DNA from 3 places in the Methylorubrum populi genome. Region 3 is predicted to be linked to each of the others. Evidence: riboswitches for the same ligand, from Rfam matches in the RefSeq annotation. Region 3 holds a riboswitch; each other region holds the start of a gene.
The links. A riboswitch is a leader RNA that binds a small molecule or an ion and turns the genes downstream of it on or off. The one in region 3 is predicted to bind cobalamin.

Region 1: another riboswitch for cobalamin. It lies ahead of MPPM_RS05700 (TonB-dependent siderophore receptor); the one in region 3 lies ahead of MPPM_RS01200 (TonB-dependent receptor).
Region 2: another riboswitch for cobalamin. It lies ahead of MPPM_RS07310 (CbtB domain-containing protein); the one in region 3 lies ahead of MPPM_RS01200 (TonB-dependent receptor).

What each region holds. Positions count from the first base shown of each region.
Region 1 covers NZ_AP014809.1:1,227,806-1,232,764, forward strand. The annotation lists gene MPPM_RS05695 (acetyltransferase domain-containing protein) at 1-293, opposite strand, end outside; gene MPPM_RS05700 (TonB-dependent siderophore receptor) at 293-2,503, opposite strand; cobalamin riboswitch at 2,610-2,826, opposite strand; gene MPPM_RS05705 (DUF2778 domain-containing protein) at 3,181-4,362, shown strand; gene MPPM_RS05710 (YybH family protein) at 4,504-4,872, opposite strand; gene MPPM_RS05715 (OsmC family protein) at 4,913-4,959, opposite strand, start outside.
Region 2 covers NZ_AP014809.1:1,589,775-1,594,733, reverse strand. The annotation lists gene MPPM_RS07330 (LysR substrate-binding domain-containing protein) at 1-599, opposite strand, end outside; gene MPPM_RS07325 (LysE family transporter) at 676-1,314, shown strand; gene cobO (cob(I)yrinic acid a,c-diamide adenosyltransferase) at 1,442-2,044, opposite strand; gene cobU (bifunctional adenosylcobinamide kinase/adenosylcobinamide-phosphate guanylyltransferase) at 2,046-2,579, opposite strand; cobalamin riboswitch at 2,646-2,846, shown strand; gene MPPM_RS07310 (CbtB domain-containing protein) at 2,887-3,066, shown strand; gene MPPM_RS07305 (CbtA family protein) at 3,097-3,855, shown strand; gene MPPM_RS07300 (DUF1636 family protein) at 3,848-4,255, shown strand; gene cobW (cobalamin biosynthesis protein CobW) at 4,252-4,959, shown strand, end outside.
Region 3 covers NZ_AP014809.1:268,545-273,503, forward strand. The annotation lists gene MPPM_RS01200 (TonB-dependent receptor) at 1-1,551, opposite strand, end outside; cobalamin riboswitch at 1,676-1,870, opposite strand; gene MPPM_RS01205 (hypothetical protein) at 2,024-2,620, opposite strand; gene MPPM_RS01210 ((2Fe-2S)-binding protein) at 2,755-3,225, shown strand; gene MPPM_RS01215 (xanthine dehydrogenase family protein molybdopterin-binding subunit) at 3,240-4,959, shown strand, end outside.

The DNA.
Region 1 (4,959 bases), 960 kb from region 3:
TTCAGCAGGAAGGCGGAGGTCGCGGCGCGGCTGCCGTGCTTGTGCCCGTAGAGGCTGGCCGAGAGGCCCGTCAGGAGCAGGAAGACCGGCGCGCAGAGATGCGAGGCGGCCCGCGTCAGGAACAGGCCCGGGGGCGTCGCCGCGAGGTTCACCGGATCGCTCACCTGGGCGTGCAGGTAGAAGAACTCCCGCACGTGATCGACCAGCATCAGGAGCATCACGAGGCCGCGCAGGGCATCGATGGCGCCGATGCGGGTCCGCGAAGCCGATGCGGCGTCCGGCCGAAACCGCATCAGAATCGCACCGTCAGCGTGCCGGTGAAGCGCCGCGGCGAGCCGGGATAGACCCGGAAGCGGTTCAGTGAACTCTCGTAATACGCGGTGTCGAACACGTTCTCGACGTTCAGCCCGAAGCGGAAATTCTCGTAGCGGTAATAGGCGAGCGCATCGACGGCGATGTAGGCCGGCAGGGAGAAGCTGTTGACCGCGTCCGCCGGCCGCTCGCCGACGCCGCGCACGCCGCCGCCGAGCCCGAGCCCCTTCCAGGGGCCGGCCTGCACCTCGTGCACGGCGAGCAGGCTGCCCGAGTGGCGCGGCACGTTGATGAGCGGCGTGCCCACCGGCAGCACGTTGTCCTTGGTCACCGTCGCATCGGCGAAGACGTAGCCCGCCAGCAGCTTGATCTCCGGCGTGATCTGGCCGGCGGCGGTCAATTCGAAGCCCTGGCTGCGCACCCCGCCGGCGGCGAGCGAGAAGGCGCTGTTGTTGGGGTCGGGCGTCAGCACGTTCTGCCGGTCGACGAGGAAGGCCGTGCCGGTGAGCGCCAGCGCGCCGCCGTAGAGGTCGAGCTTGGCCCCGACCTCGTAGCCGATGCCGGTCTCGGGGGCGAACGGGCCGTCGCGGGCCACGGCCGCCGCGTCGGGGCCGATATTCGGCCGGAAGCTCGTGCCGACATTGGTGAAGAGCGCGAGTTCCGGCGTCGGCTGGTAGACGAGGCCCGCCCGCGGGGTCGCCGCGAAATAGGTCTGGTCGACCTGGGAGCGCGGGATGCGCTCGCGGAAGGACTGCCCGAAGAAGTCGAAGCGCACCCCCACCAGTGCCTTCCATTCCGGGCTGAGGCTGATCTGGTCCTGGGCGTAGAGGGCGGTGTTGGTGATCCGCTCGAGGTTGTTGCGCGGGATGGTGATCGGCGGCAGCGGCTGGCCGTAGCGCGGATCGTAGATGTCGATGGCGTAGGGGCTCGTGCGGAAGTTCGAGCGGTTGTAGACGACCCGGCTGTCGGTGCTCTCGCGCTCGAAGCCGAGCAGCATCGTGTGGCCGATGCCGGCGGTGTCGAAGCGCCCGACCACCTCCGCTTGAGCGATTGCCGTGTCCCAGCGGTAGTCGCGCAGGTTGCGGTCGCGCGAGACGGTGCGGTTGTCGGCGGCGATGGCGCGGATCTCGGCGGATTCGCCCTCCAGCGTGCCGGTGTTGAAGTGGGTGGCGAGCCGCATCTGCCAGTCGGCGTTGAAGCGGTGATCGACCCGCACCTGCATGGTGTTGCTGGTCTGGTCGGTGCTCTGGCCCGGCTCGCCGAGGAAGCGTGAGATCGGCAGCAGCCCGAGCCGCCCGTTGATCGCAATGACGCCGCGGTCGAACACGATGCGGTTGCGCAGGAACTCGGTCTCGACGGTGATCCGCGTGTCCGGCGTGATCTGCCAGCTCAGGACGGGGGCGACGAGCAGCCGGTCGCCGTCCACGAAGTCGCGAAAGCTGCCCTGGCGCCCGGCGGCGAGGTTGAAGCGGTAGAGGAGCGTGCCCTCCTCGTTGAGCGCGCCGCCGGAATCGACCGTGCCGCGGAACTGCCCGAACGAGCCCCACAGGCCCCCCATCTCGACGAAGCGCTCCGCGGTCGGCTGCTTGGTGATGATGTTGACGAGGCCGCCCGGATCGCTGCGCCCGAACAGGCCGCCGCCGGGGCCTTTCAGCACCTCGATCCGCTCGACGTTCTGCGTGTCCGGCGGGGGCGGCGTGCCGCGGTTCAGGGGAAAGCCGTTCTTGTAGATCTCGGAGGTGGTCACGCCGCGGATGGCGTAGCTGAACACCGAGAGGCCGCCGAAATTGTTCTGCTGCGCCACACCCGGCGTGTAGTTGAAGACGCGGTCCACGCGGGTGGCGGCGAGATCGGTGATGACCTCCAGCGGCGCCACGGTGACGATCTGGGGCACGTCGCGCTGGGGCGTATCGGTCTTCGTGCTGCTCACCGCGCGGTCGGCGCGGTAGCCCGGCGTCGGGCCGATCAGCCCGATCGTGCCGGCCGCCGCCGTCCGGCCGTCCGGCGCGCCGTTGCCGACACCCTGGCCACGCCCCTCCCCCTCCACCGCCAGCTCGTCCAGGACCACCGAGTCCTGCGCCCGCGCCTCCGGGCCGGGCAGGCCGGCGCAGAGCAGCGCGGCCAGCATCCAGCGTGGGCGCCGGGCCGGCTTCGCATCAGTGACGGCATTCAGGCTCGTCCGAACTCTCACGGGGTGCGCTCTGGCTGTGCGGACGCGAATTCAGGCGGATGCCCGATCGCGAGCGCATGAACATGCACTCGCCGCTCGGGCACGCCGCCGGAACACCCCGCCCGGGAGACATCATCGCGCCGAGGCAGGTCTCCTGGCTCACGGGTCCGCACCTCCGTCCCGGCCTTCCCGGTGCCGCGCACCAGTGACCATCCCTGACAGGGGCTCGCCGCTCACAGTTGCGGGGGCAGCTTCGGCTTCGCCCGGACGCGCTTACCGAATTCCCTCTTAGCCCCGGCTGCATCTGGAGATGCAGCCGGAGAACCTTGGCTATCGCAACTTCGCTGCACTGCGGCGGGGGGTCAACCTGTCGGCCGATGAAATGTAACAACATAACATCGCCTGTGGCAGTCTGGGCACATGTCCCGGCGGCCGATCAGAAGCCGGACCTACGGCCTTCCGACCATCGATGACATCGTCGGCGGCCCGGCCCGGCTCCGGCAATTCGGGGGCGAACGGCTTTTGAACGGATCCGGCTGCGATTTAGGCAAGATTAACCAAGATCCCGTTCAATGACGAAGGCTTAAGGTTGTTCCTTTCCTAATCGGCGAAGCCCTCTCGATTGTCATTCTGGCACATGTCAGCCGGAAACGACGATGGGAGGCCGTGCGGGATCCGCGTTGTCGAGTACCGCCCGCATGGACATCGCCGAGCTCGTCCAGAGTCGCTCCGCCCGGCCCGTCGTCCGCCGTCGGCGCGGGCCGCCTCTCGCGGCGCTCGCGCTCACCGCGCTCGGCGGCCTCGCTCTGGCCGGAATGCTGCAGCCGCAGGATGGCACCGCGCCCGACCCCGCGCGGACCGCCCAGGTCTTGAACGAGGCCGAACCGGCCAATCCCGCACCGGCGGCGTCCGGCACCCTCGCCTGGATGCTCGACCCCGCGCCGGTCCTCGACGGCGCCACCGGCGGCTTCGTCCAGCCGGTTCCGGCGGCCTCCGCTTTCCGGACGCCGACGACGCCCGAGCCGGCCGCGACGCTGGCCGCCCTCCCGGCGGCTCAGATTGCCGAGGTGCCGCCCGCCGTCACGCCGCGCCCGTCCGCGCCGACCGCCCGCGTCGCGCTCACCGTGCCGCTGCCGCTGCGGCGTCCCGAGGAATTCCGCTTCGAGCCGCGGACGCAGACCGCGCAGTCCGCGCAAACCGCCCGCGGGGCGTCGAACCGGGTCGCGGCCGCCTCCGCGGCGCGTGCCTCGGCCGAGCCGACCCGCAGCGTGTTCAGCGCCGCGGTGACCGACGACCGCTCCTTCTTCGAGAAGATGTTCGACCTGCCCGGCTCCTCGGCGCCCGCACCGGCCTCGAACAGGGCGATGGCCTATGCCGGGCTCGACAGCGGCGCCGTCGACTCGGCCGCGCGGCGGCGCGTCGTGCCGGGTCCGGTCTCCGAACCGGGCGTGGCCGTCTACGATATCAGCGCCGCCACCGTGACCCTGCCGAACGGCGAGGTGCTGGAAGCCCATTCCGGCCTCGGCGTCGCCCAGGACAACCCGGACTACGTCCATGTCCGGATGCGCGGCGCCACGCCGCCCGGCGTCTACGATCTGCGGGAGCGCGAGGCGCTGTTCCACGGAGTGCGGGCGATCCGCCTCAATCCCGTCGGCGGCTCCGCCGCCATCCACGGACGCGACGGCATCCTCGCCCACACCTACATGCTGGGCCCGAGCGGCGCCTCCAACGGCTGCGTCGTGTTCAAGAACTACACCCGCTTCCTCCAGGCCTACCTGCGCGGCGAGGTCCGGCGTCTCGTCGTGGTACCCGGCACCGCCCCGGGCATCTTCGCCAGCCGGCGCAGCGCCACGCCGCGCCGCTCGGCCTCCGCAAATTGACGGGATTCCGAAGGGATCATCCCTTTGACCGGGCGCCGAGGTTAGAACCCCGGCGTCCCGTCCATCAGGGCTCCGCCCTGGACCCGCGAACGGGCCGTCCTTTCGCAACCCCGGACGTCAGCCGACCCGTCAGCCGGCCCGTCAGCCCTTGGCGACGGGCTTGATCTTGAGCTGGTCGATCGCCCAGCGCCAGGTGCCGTCCGGTTGCCGACGGGCCGATTCGACCGACAGCGCGCCGTTCGGCAGCCGCGCGAAGGTCAGCGCGAGGTCGCCGTTGCGGATCGCCGGCAGCGTTTCGGGCTCGGGGAAGTCCGACTTGCGGGCCAGCAGATCCGTGTAGAAGCGGCGGATCTCGTCGTGGCCCGTCGCCACGATGTCGCCCGCGGCGACCACGGCCTGCGGCTCGTAAAGGGCGACCAGCCCCTCGGCATCGCCGGCATTGGCCCGCTCGTGGAAGAGCCGGGCCAGATCCTCCGGCTCCCGCGCCACGTCTCGTTCGCTCGCGCTCATCGATGCTCCTCCCGGTTTTCAGGCTCGTTTTCAGGCTTGTCTATTTTAGGCGGTTGCCCTGCCCGTCCCGCACCGCAACCGCCACCG
Region 2 (4,959 bases), 1.3 Mb from region 3:
CGCGACTGCGAATACAGGAGCTTAGCATCGGCTCGCAGCGTCGGCGTCGGACCGCTCCGGTCGAAGAAGTCGTCAATCATGTCGGCGCGGCAGATCGGTCCCATGCGCTCCTCGAAGAGGTCGTCTGCCCGGATGCCCGGCCCCAGAGGGAAGTCCGACCGCCGGATCGCCAGATCAATGCCGCCGCCGAACGTAACCGGCCCACCCGCCGCCACCAGATGCACGTCGATCTCCGGATGCGCCCGGTGGAGCGTCGATAGACGGGGGATGAGCCAGCGCATCAGAAGCGTCGGCTCGCAGGACAGCGTGACTGGTCCTGCCCGGCCCTGATGCCGCAACTCATCGGCCGCCGTAGCGATGAGGTCGAGTCCGTCGCGCACGGCTTTCGCCAGACGCCGCCCCTCCTCCGTCAGGTAGACGCGGCGGCTGCGGCGCTCGAACAGGGCGACGCCGAAATCGGCCTCGATGAGGCGCACCGCGCGGCTGACCGCGCCGTGTGTCAGGTGCAGGGCGTCGGCGGCACGGCTGAAGCTCTCCAGACGTGCTGCCGCCTCGAAGCAGCGGAGCGCTGCCAGCGGCGGGAGGCGGCCGGCGCCCATCTGTCAGCCAAACTCACCAACACGGTCAGCATTTATCATTTTTCCAGCCATGTCCAAAAGTCTAGCGTGAGCCAGGATGATCCCTTGGAGCGCATCTGTGGCCGAACTGCTCGCCGTCGTCACCATCACCCTCTTGGCCGTCGTCAGTCCCGGCCCGGATTTCGCGATGGTGACGCGCAACAGCCTCGTGCTCTCGCGGCAGGCCGGACTGCTGACGGCGATCGGCATCGGCGGCGGCGTCCTCGTCCATGTCGCCTACACGATCCTCGGTGTGGGCCTTCTGATCCAGCAGTCGATCTGGCTCTTCAACGCACTGAAGCTTGTCGGCGCGGCCTATCTCGTTTGGCTGGGCTTCGGGATGCTGCGGGCGAAGCCGGTAAAGGACGAGCCGAACGCTCCCGTGGCAGCGCTCTCCGACATGATGGCAATCCGGGTCGGGTTCCTGACCAACGCGCTGAACCCGAAGACGACGATCTTCATCGTCAGCCTATTCATGCAGGTCGTCCAGCCAACGACGCCGCTCAGCATCCAGATCGGCTACGGTGCCTTCATCTCGGCCGCGCACATCGTCTGGTTCGTGCTCGTCGCCTTCTTCTTCTCCGCCGGGGGCGTCAAACGCCGCATCCTGCGCGTGCGGCACTGGATCGATCGGGTGTTCGGTGGGATGCTGGTTCTCTTCGGGGTATTGTTGGCGCGGACGAGCTTGGCACGCTAACTTCTCGTCCCGTCGCCGCCGGCTTTCCGTGCAGCCCGTCCAGAAACCGGACGGGAAGCCTCCACAGCCCTTCGCAGCGACAATCTGATTGGGTTGGCATCCCAGTCTCACGAGACCACACGCACCCTCAGAACTCGATCCCCTCCTGCGCCTTCACCCCCGCCGAAAAATGGTGCTTCACGCTGCCCATCTCGGTGACGAGGTCGGCGGCCTCGATCAGGGCCGGCTTGGCGTTGCGGCCGGTCACCACGACGTGGAGGTCGGGGCGGCGCGCCTGCAATTCGGCGACGACCGCGTCGAGGTCGAGATAGTCGTAGCGCAGGGCGATGTTCAGCTCGTCGAGGACGAGCAGGCGGATGCTGGCGTCCGCCATCAGCGCCCGCGCCGTCTCCCAGGCGTTGCGGCAGGCGGCGATGTCGCGGGCCTTGTCCTGGGTCTCCCAGGTGAAACCCTCGCCGAGCGCGTGCCACGCGATCCGGTCGCCGAAGCTCTTCAGGGCGCGGGCCTCGCCGGTGTCCCAGGCGCCCTTGATGAACTGCACCACCCCGACCCGGTGCCCGCGCCCGAGCATGCGCAGCACGAGGCCGAGGGCGGCGGTCGTCTTGCCCTTGCCGGGGCCGGTATGGACGATGAGCAGACCCTTCTCGATCTTTTTGGACGCGACCTCGGCGTCCTGCACCGCCTTGCGCTTGGCCATCTTTTCGCGGTGGCGCGTATCGTCTTCGCTCATCTCAAGGATTCTCGCGTGAGGGTTTGACCGTCAGCGGCAGCCCGGCGACGGTGAGCACGACCCGGTCGGCGTCGCGGGCGAGCCGCTGGTGCAGCCGCCCGGCCGCATCGCGGAACCGGCGGGCGAGCGCGTTGTCCGGCACGATGCCGAGACCGACCTCGTTGGCCACCAGCACCAGCGGGCCCGCCGCCGCGGCGCAGGCCCGCGCCAGCGCCTCGGTGGCCGCGTCGAGATCGGCCTCGGCCAGGAGCAGGTTGGTGAGCCAGAGCGTGAGGCAATCGACCAGCACCGGCCCGGTCGCGGCGGCCACCGCCTCCGGCAGCGCCGTCGGCACGTCGAGGGTGCGCCACGATTCCGAGCGGCGCGCGCGATGTTCGCCGATGCGGACGCGCATCTCGTCGTCCCAGGCCTGCGCCGTGGCGATGTAGAGCCAGGGGGCGGGGCAGGCCTCGATCAGCCGCTCGGCAAAGGCGCTTTTGCCCGAGCGCGCGCCGCCGAGCACCAGCGTCATCCGGTCGGGTGCAGCCTCCGTCATGGCCGTCCGTTTGCACCGGGCTGAGGCCCTCACGCAATGGCGCTTTGCATGGGCACCGACTCCGCGTTACAAGCGGCGGGTGACGGTGCCCCGGCGACGGGGTGAAAAGGGAATGCGGTGAGAGGCTTTTTCGAAAGTCCCGATTCCGCGGCTGCCCCCGCAACTGTGAGCGGCGAGTTCCTGCCACGAGCCACCGGGTGTTCCGGGAAGGCGGCAGGCACGATACCAGCCGCGAGCCAGGAGACCTGCCGTCTGAAACGTTCTGTCCTCGAACGCCGCCGGTGGGGCGGCCGGAGCCCGTGACCCGATGACGACTGCGACCCTTCAGACCCAGGCCACCACCCGCTCGGCCGAGGGCGCCCGCGCGCTCATCGTCGCCGCCTTCCTCGGCCTCGGTCTCGTCTTCGTGGCGGGCTTCGCCCCGGCCACCGTGCTGCACAACGCGGCGCACGACTTCCGCCACGCGCAGAACTTCCCCTGCCACTGATCCGCGCATCCAGCGGCTCAAAGCGGTTCCATGATCACCCGGTTGCTGTCGGCGGCGCTCGTCGCCGGCTTTCTCGCGTCCGTCGTCGCGACGGGCCTTCAGCTCGCGCTGACCTCCCCGCTGATCCTTCAGGCGGAGACCTACGAGGGCGCGCATGCCGCCCTCGCGCCGTCCCCCGCCGCCCCCTTCGCCTCGCTGATCGTCCCGGCCCATGCCCATTCCCACGGCGAGGGTGGGCATGACCACGGCAAGGCGGACGAGTGGCAGCCCGCGCCGGGCCTGCAGCGCATGGCCTTCACCGGGCTCGCCACGCTGGTCGGCGGCGTCGGCTACGCCCTGCTGCTCGCGGCGGTGATGCTGGCGCTTCGCCGCGATCCGACCCCGCAGGGCGGGCTCGTCGTCGGGATCGCCGGCTTCCTCGCGGTGGCGCTCGCCCCCGCCATCGGCCTGCCGCCGGAACTGCCCGGCATGGGCGCCGCGCCGCTCGTGCTGCGCCAGTCCTGGTGGCTGATGACGGTGATCGCCACCGGCCTCGGCCTCTACCTGATCGCCGTGCGGCGGGTGCCGCTGACGATCCTCGGCGGCCTCGTCCTGATCGTCGCGCCGCATCTGGCGGGCGCGCCGCAAGCGATCGACACGGTCTCGTCGCAGGTGCCCCCGGCGGCGGCTGCGCAATTCGCCGCGCGCTCGCTCGCCATCGGCTTCGTGTTCTGGGCGGTGATCGGGCTCGCCTATGGCTGGGCCTGGGGGCTGTTCGGCCGCGAGGCGGGTGCGCGTGCGAATGCCTGATCCCGACACCGCGGTCCTGTCCGTCTGCACCACCTGCCGCGCGGCGGGGGACACCTCCGAGCCGCGCGCCGGGGCCAAGTTTCTGGCCGCGCTGCTCGCGGAGGCCGAGCGCGAGCCGGTGCCGGGCCTGACGATCGAGGGGGCCGAATGCCTCTCGGTCTGCAAGCGGCCCTGCACCGTGGCGGTCGTCTCGCCCGGCCGCTGGACCTACGTCTACGGCGACTTCGACGCCCTCGAAGATCCCGACACCTCCGCCCGCACCATCCTGGCGGGTCTGCGTCGCTACCTCGAGACCCCCGACGGCGTCGTGCCCTGGCGCGAACGGCCGGAGGCGTTTCGCAAGGGCGTCGTCGCCCGCATCCCGCCGCTCAAGGCGGCCCGAGGGGAGACCCCATCATGAGCCTCGTCGAAAAGATCCCCTGCACCATCGTCACCGGCTTCCTCGGGGCCGGCAAGACGACGCTCGTGCGCCACACCGTCGAGAACGCGGGCGGGCGCCGCCTCGCCATCATCGTCAACGAGTTCGGCGATCTCGGCTTCGACGGCTCGTTCCTCGCCTCCTGCGGCATCGAGGGCTGCGACGAGGATTCGGTGGTGGAGCTGCCCAACGGCTGTATCTGCTGCACGGTCGCCGACGACTTCGTCCCGGCGCTGACGAAGCTTCTCGACCGGCCCGAGCCGCCGGAGCACATCCTGATCGAGACCTCCGGCCTCGCCCTGCCCAAGCCCCTGGTCCAGGCGTTCCAGTGGCCGGCGATCCGCTCGCGGGTGACCGTGGACGGCGTGATCGCCGTGGTGGACGGCCCGGCGGTCGCCTCGGGGCTGTTCGCGGAGGATCCGGACGCGCTCGCCAACCAGCGCGCGGCAGATCAATCGGTCGATCACGACAACCCGCTGGAGGAGGTGTTCGAGGACCAGATCCTCTGCGCCGACCTCGTGGTGCTCAACAAGTCCGACCTTCTGGATGAAGCGGGCCGCCAGAAGGTTCGCGCCGAGATCGAGGCGCATCTGCCGCGCGCCGTCGAGATCGTCGCGACCGAGCACGGCCGCCTCGACCCGCGGGTGCTGCTCGGCATCGCCGCCGCGGCCGAGGACGACCTCGAC
Region 3 (4,959 bases):
GCTTGCGTAGAGCGAACTGTCCGGCGTTGGGTTGTAGACCGCACCGAAGCGATAGCTGAGCGCGCTGAAATCCTTGGTGAATCCGGCCGACGGGCTGCGTGGATCCTCCCGGCGGACCGTGGGCGCGTCATAGCGCACGCCGGCGATCAGCGAGAGCTGATCGGACAGCACAAGACGGTTCTCCGCAAAGAGCGAGTACTGATTCGAACTGGTGAGATAGCCAAGCGTGGTCGGGTCGAGGCTGGAAAAGATGCCCGGACTGAAAACGAACGGGTCGACGCTGGTTTCGCCGCGATAGGGCGAGTTGTTGGTGTGCGAGAACTTGATGTGGTTGACGTCGAAGCCGGCGACGAACTCGTTGCGCAGGCCGAACAGCTCGCCCTTGAAGGCGGCATCGAAGCGATTGCCGATCTGTTCCTGATTATGGAAGATCTCGATCGGGCTGGTCCGGCGGATCAGGCCTGTGCTCGGCACGAAGGCGTAGCTCTCGACATTGCGCCAGTGCCGATCCGACACGAGACGGTACGCCGTATTTCGGATCGTGATGTCGGCGGTGGGCGTCCACTCGGTCTTGAACTGGGTCCAGTTGTCCTCGAAGACGATGCGGCTGTCGTTGACGTTGTAGTTGTTGAACCGGGTTCGCGGATCGATCCGGCCGCCGATCAGCGGGGTGCCGAAGTAGCGCAACGGTTCTTGGTAGCCGTAATCGTGCGACAGAGTGAAGGCGAGGTCGGGCGTGGCTTGGTAGAGCACAGCGCCCGAGACCGCGAGATTGGCGAAGTCGCCGTTCTGGCGCAGCCAGCCGTCGGCCTGATTGGCGCTGACGTTGAGGCGGTAGAAGACGTTCTCGCCGATGGGTCCACCGCTATCGATGGCAAGGCGCTTCACGCCGTCCGATCCGAGAGCGGCGCGTGCGGCGTTGATCGGGACGGCGACCGGCTTCTTGGGCACGACGTTGATGACGCCGCCGATGGCGCCGTCGCCGTACAGCACGGAAGCCGGCCCGCGCAGCACCTCGATGCGATCGACGTTCCAGGTGTCGAACGGGTAGGTGATCGTACCGGCGCCGACATAGAGCCGGGTTCCGTCATAGAGCTGCATGACCGAATTGACGCCGGCAAAGCCGCGGGAAGTGTAGGCGCCGAGACCGTTGCCGGGCGCGCCGATCGTCGTGATGCCGGCGGCGTTCTGGGTGATCGCCTCCTGCACCGTCTCCTGCCCGCGCTCGCGGATCTTCTGGCCCGGTATGATCTCGACGCTCGCGGGCGTCTCCAGCGGCGAGAGGTCGAGGCGGCTGCCGCTGCGGCTCGGTGCGGTGAGATTCAGCCCGGTCGGCGCCGCCGTGTAGGGCGTGCGCGCCAGAAGCCGTGTGCCGGACCCGGTCCCTTGTACGGCCAGCTCCTCCAGCGCGACGGCATGCGGCTCCGTGGTGATCGCCGCGCGCTCCTGTGCCGCGAGAAGGGTCGAGCTCAGAGCGAGAGCGCCGGTCGATAGCAAAAGCGCAGCGGGCAGACGCTCGGCGGGCGAGCGGGTGCGAAAAGCAGGCAACATGGTACGAGACGCCTCGGGCAACGGCAGTGGCACGTCACCGCGAACGAGGCCTCGGCGCACCGCCTCCTCTCGGGAATGGCGGGGCTTCGACACCCGCCAGGACACCCCGCCCGACGCGTTTCGCGTGTGACCACGACTGACGGCAGGTCTCCTGGCTCGCGGGTCGCTGCCCTCTCACCGTCTTCCCGGGCGAGGCTGCCCAGTGACATGGTGGCGGAAGGCTCGCCGCTCACAGTTGCGGGGGCAGCCGCGGCATCGGGTTACCCCTCACCGCGTTCCCTTTTGATCCCCGAAGGGAACCGTCGAAGCCTAGCTATTCGCCGCCGGAAGGTGCTGTCAATTCCATCTCGGCCAGCGGATGCCATGTCGATGGGGCTAACGATGCGGCGCGAGGGAATGGGTGCGCCGAATCCGACGTCGTGCCGGCCGCGCTTTACTTCTGAGGCACTGGCCCAAATCGCGGGCACAGCAGCTACGGCGTGCGGCCCGGCGGCAGGATCATCGCCGTGTCCGGGTCTGACACGTCACCCTCCTGCTGCTGTTCGAGCGTCAGCTTCGTGGCCAATTCGGGCGTCTTCCCTTCCCCCATTTCCCGAGTCGCAGCGACCTGCTTCTCGCGCGCCTGTTCCGGTGTGAGTTCGCCCCGAACCACCGACCGGGCGAGGTTCAGGCTGAGCACGTTCCCGGCTTCACTTTCACCGAAGGCCGTGAGCGTGCCTCGGGTCCGATCCGGGATCACGCTGCCGTTGAAGGTCGCCACTGCGCTGTAGAGGTTGAGCGGCACTTTGTAGGGAAGGATCTGCTCCACGACGTCGCTGTGCTTGGCCGGAAAATCGTGCTCGGCCCCCACCTTGTGCACCACGGTTCGGATCCAGGGTCCATTACGGTGCCAGATCAGCAGAGTCGCCGTCTGCTCCTGCGGAGGGCCGTACTTCTCCACCAACGCCGCCGCGGCCTTGCGTGCGGGCTCCGGCCAATCCTGCGCGATCGGTTCGGCGGCGCCGGCGCGGCCGGCTCCCAGAACAAGCGCGACGGCGAGGGCCAAACGGCGGGAGCCGGACGAGAACATGGAACCTCCCTGGCGGCGCCGAGCCGGATCGGGCCGCTGCGAAAATGAGACGCTGGCTGCGATCCGGTCGCGTTGCCCCGGCCCCGCGCCGGGTATAGGCCCAGCATTCGAGAATAGTTCCAGGGAGACGCCCGATGGCGCAGCAGATGTCGCTGGACGTGAACGGGAACGCGACGCGCGTGACCGTGGATGACCCCGAAACACCGCTTCTCTACGTGCTGCGCGACGATCTCGGCCTGCACGGCCCGCGCTTCGGCTGCGGCCTCGGCCAGTGCGGCTCCTGCACGGTGCATATCGACGGGCAGGCGGTGCGCTCCTGCATCACCCCGGTTTCCGGCCTGAAAGCGGGGGCGAAGATCGTGACCCTCGAAGGCCTCGGCGGCCCGGACAAGCTCCACCCGGTGCAGGCAGCCTTCATCGAGGAGCAGGCGGCGCAGTGCGGCTACTGCATCAACGGCATGATCATGCAGTCGGCGGCCCTGCTCAACGAAACGCCGAAGCCCGACGAGGCGGCGATCCGGCAGGCGCTGGCACAAAACCTCTGCCGCTGCGGCACCCACCTGCGGATCGTGCGCGCCGTCCAGCGCGCCGCCGGCACGCTCTGAGGGAGGTTGCAGCGATGAACGCGCCCACACTTTCCCGCCGAAGCCTGCTCCTCCAGGGCGGCGCCCTGGTCGTCGGCTTCTCGCTCAGCGGCCGCGACGCCCTCGCGCAGCAGGTCTTCGCGCCGGTTGCCACCAACGGCTTCTCGAAGCCGGTTGCGCCGGATCAGGTGGACAGCTTCCTGGCGCTGGGCGCCGACGGGCGCGCCACCATCTTCTCCGGCAAGGTCGATCTCGGCACCGGCATCAAGACCGCGCTGGCGCAGATGGCCGCCGAGGAACTCGACCTGCCCCTCGATCGCGTCAGCGTCGTACAGGGCGACACCGCCCTGACCCCCGACCAGGGCCCGACCTACGGCAGCCTCTCGATCCAGAAGGGCGGCGTCGAGATCCGGCAGGCGGCCGCGACCGCGCGGGCCCGCCTCGTTCGGCTCGCGGGCGAACGCCTCGGCCTGCCCGCCGAGGCGCTGGTGAGCGAGAACGGCACCGTGCGGCCGAAGGCCGGCGGACCGGGCCTCACCTATGCCGAACTCGTCAAGGACGGGCGCTTCGACCTGAAGATCGATCCCGCCGTCGCCACCAAGGATCCGGCGGCCTTCGCGCTCGTCGGCAAGTCGGTGGCGCGGGTCGACATCCCGGAGAAGATCACCGGCCGCTTCACCTACATGCAGGATTACCGGGTGCCCGGCATGGTGCATGCCCGCGTCGTCCGCCCGCCGGCCATCGGCGCGGAACTGCAGAGCGTGGACGAGGCCTCGGTCGCGGGCATCCCGGGTCTGATCCGTGTGGTGCGCCAGGGCAATTTCCTGGCGGTCGTCGCCGAGAAGGAGTGGGCGGCCGTGAAGGCGGCCGGGCAGCTCAAGGCGACGTGGTCGCGGTGGGAAGGCCTGCCCGAGCAGGACAAGCTCTGGCAGCATGTCCGCGCCACCAAGGTGACGAAGGACGACGTCACCAGCAGCACGGGCGATGCCGAGGCGGCGCTCGGCCAGGCCGCGCGCGTCCTGGAGGCGAGCTACGACTTTGCCATCCACACCCACGGCTCGATCGGGCCCTCTTGCGCCATCGCGGAGTTCAAGGACGGGCTGCTCACCTGCTGGACCGCCTCGCAGATGACGCACGCCCTGCGCAAGCAACTCGCGGCGATGACCGGCCTGGCGCCGGAGGCGGTGCGCTGCATCTACGTCGAGGGCTCGGGCTGCTACGGCCGCAACGGCCACGAGGACGCGGCGGGTGACGCGGCGCTCCTCGCCCGAGCGGTCGGCCGGCCTGTGCGCGTGCAGTGGTCCCGGGCCGACGAGCACGGCTGGGACCCGAAGGGACCGCCGACGCTGATCGACCTGAAGGCGGGGCTCGACGGCCAGGGCAACGTCGCCGCCTGGTCCTCGCAATTCCACGTGCCGGAGGGCGCGGCCGGCAACGTGCCGCTGGTGGCGGCCGATCTCGCCGGTCTGCCGCATGAGACCACGATGTCGCCGGGCAACATCATCCAGAACTCGGCGCTGCCCTACGCCTTCCCGAACGTGCGTACGGTCTGCCACCGCCTGGCCACGACACCGTTCCGGCCCTCGTGGATCCGGACGCCGGGCCGGATGCAGAACACCTACGCCAACGAGGCCTTCCTCGACGAGTGCGCCGCGGCCGCGGGCGCCGATCCGCTGGAATACCGCCTGCGCGCCCTCAAGGATCCGCGCGGCATCGAGGTGCTGAAGCGGGTGGCAGGGATCGCCAAGTGGCAGG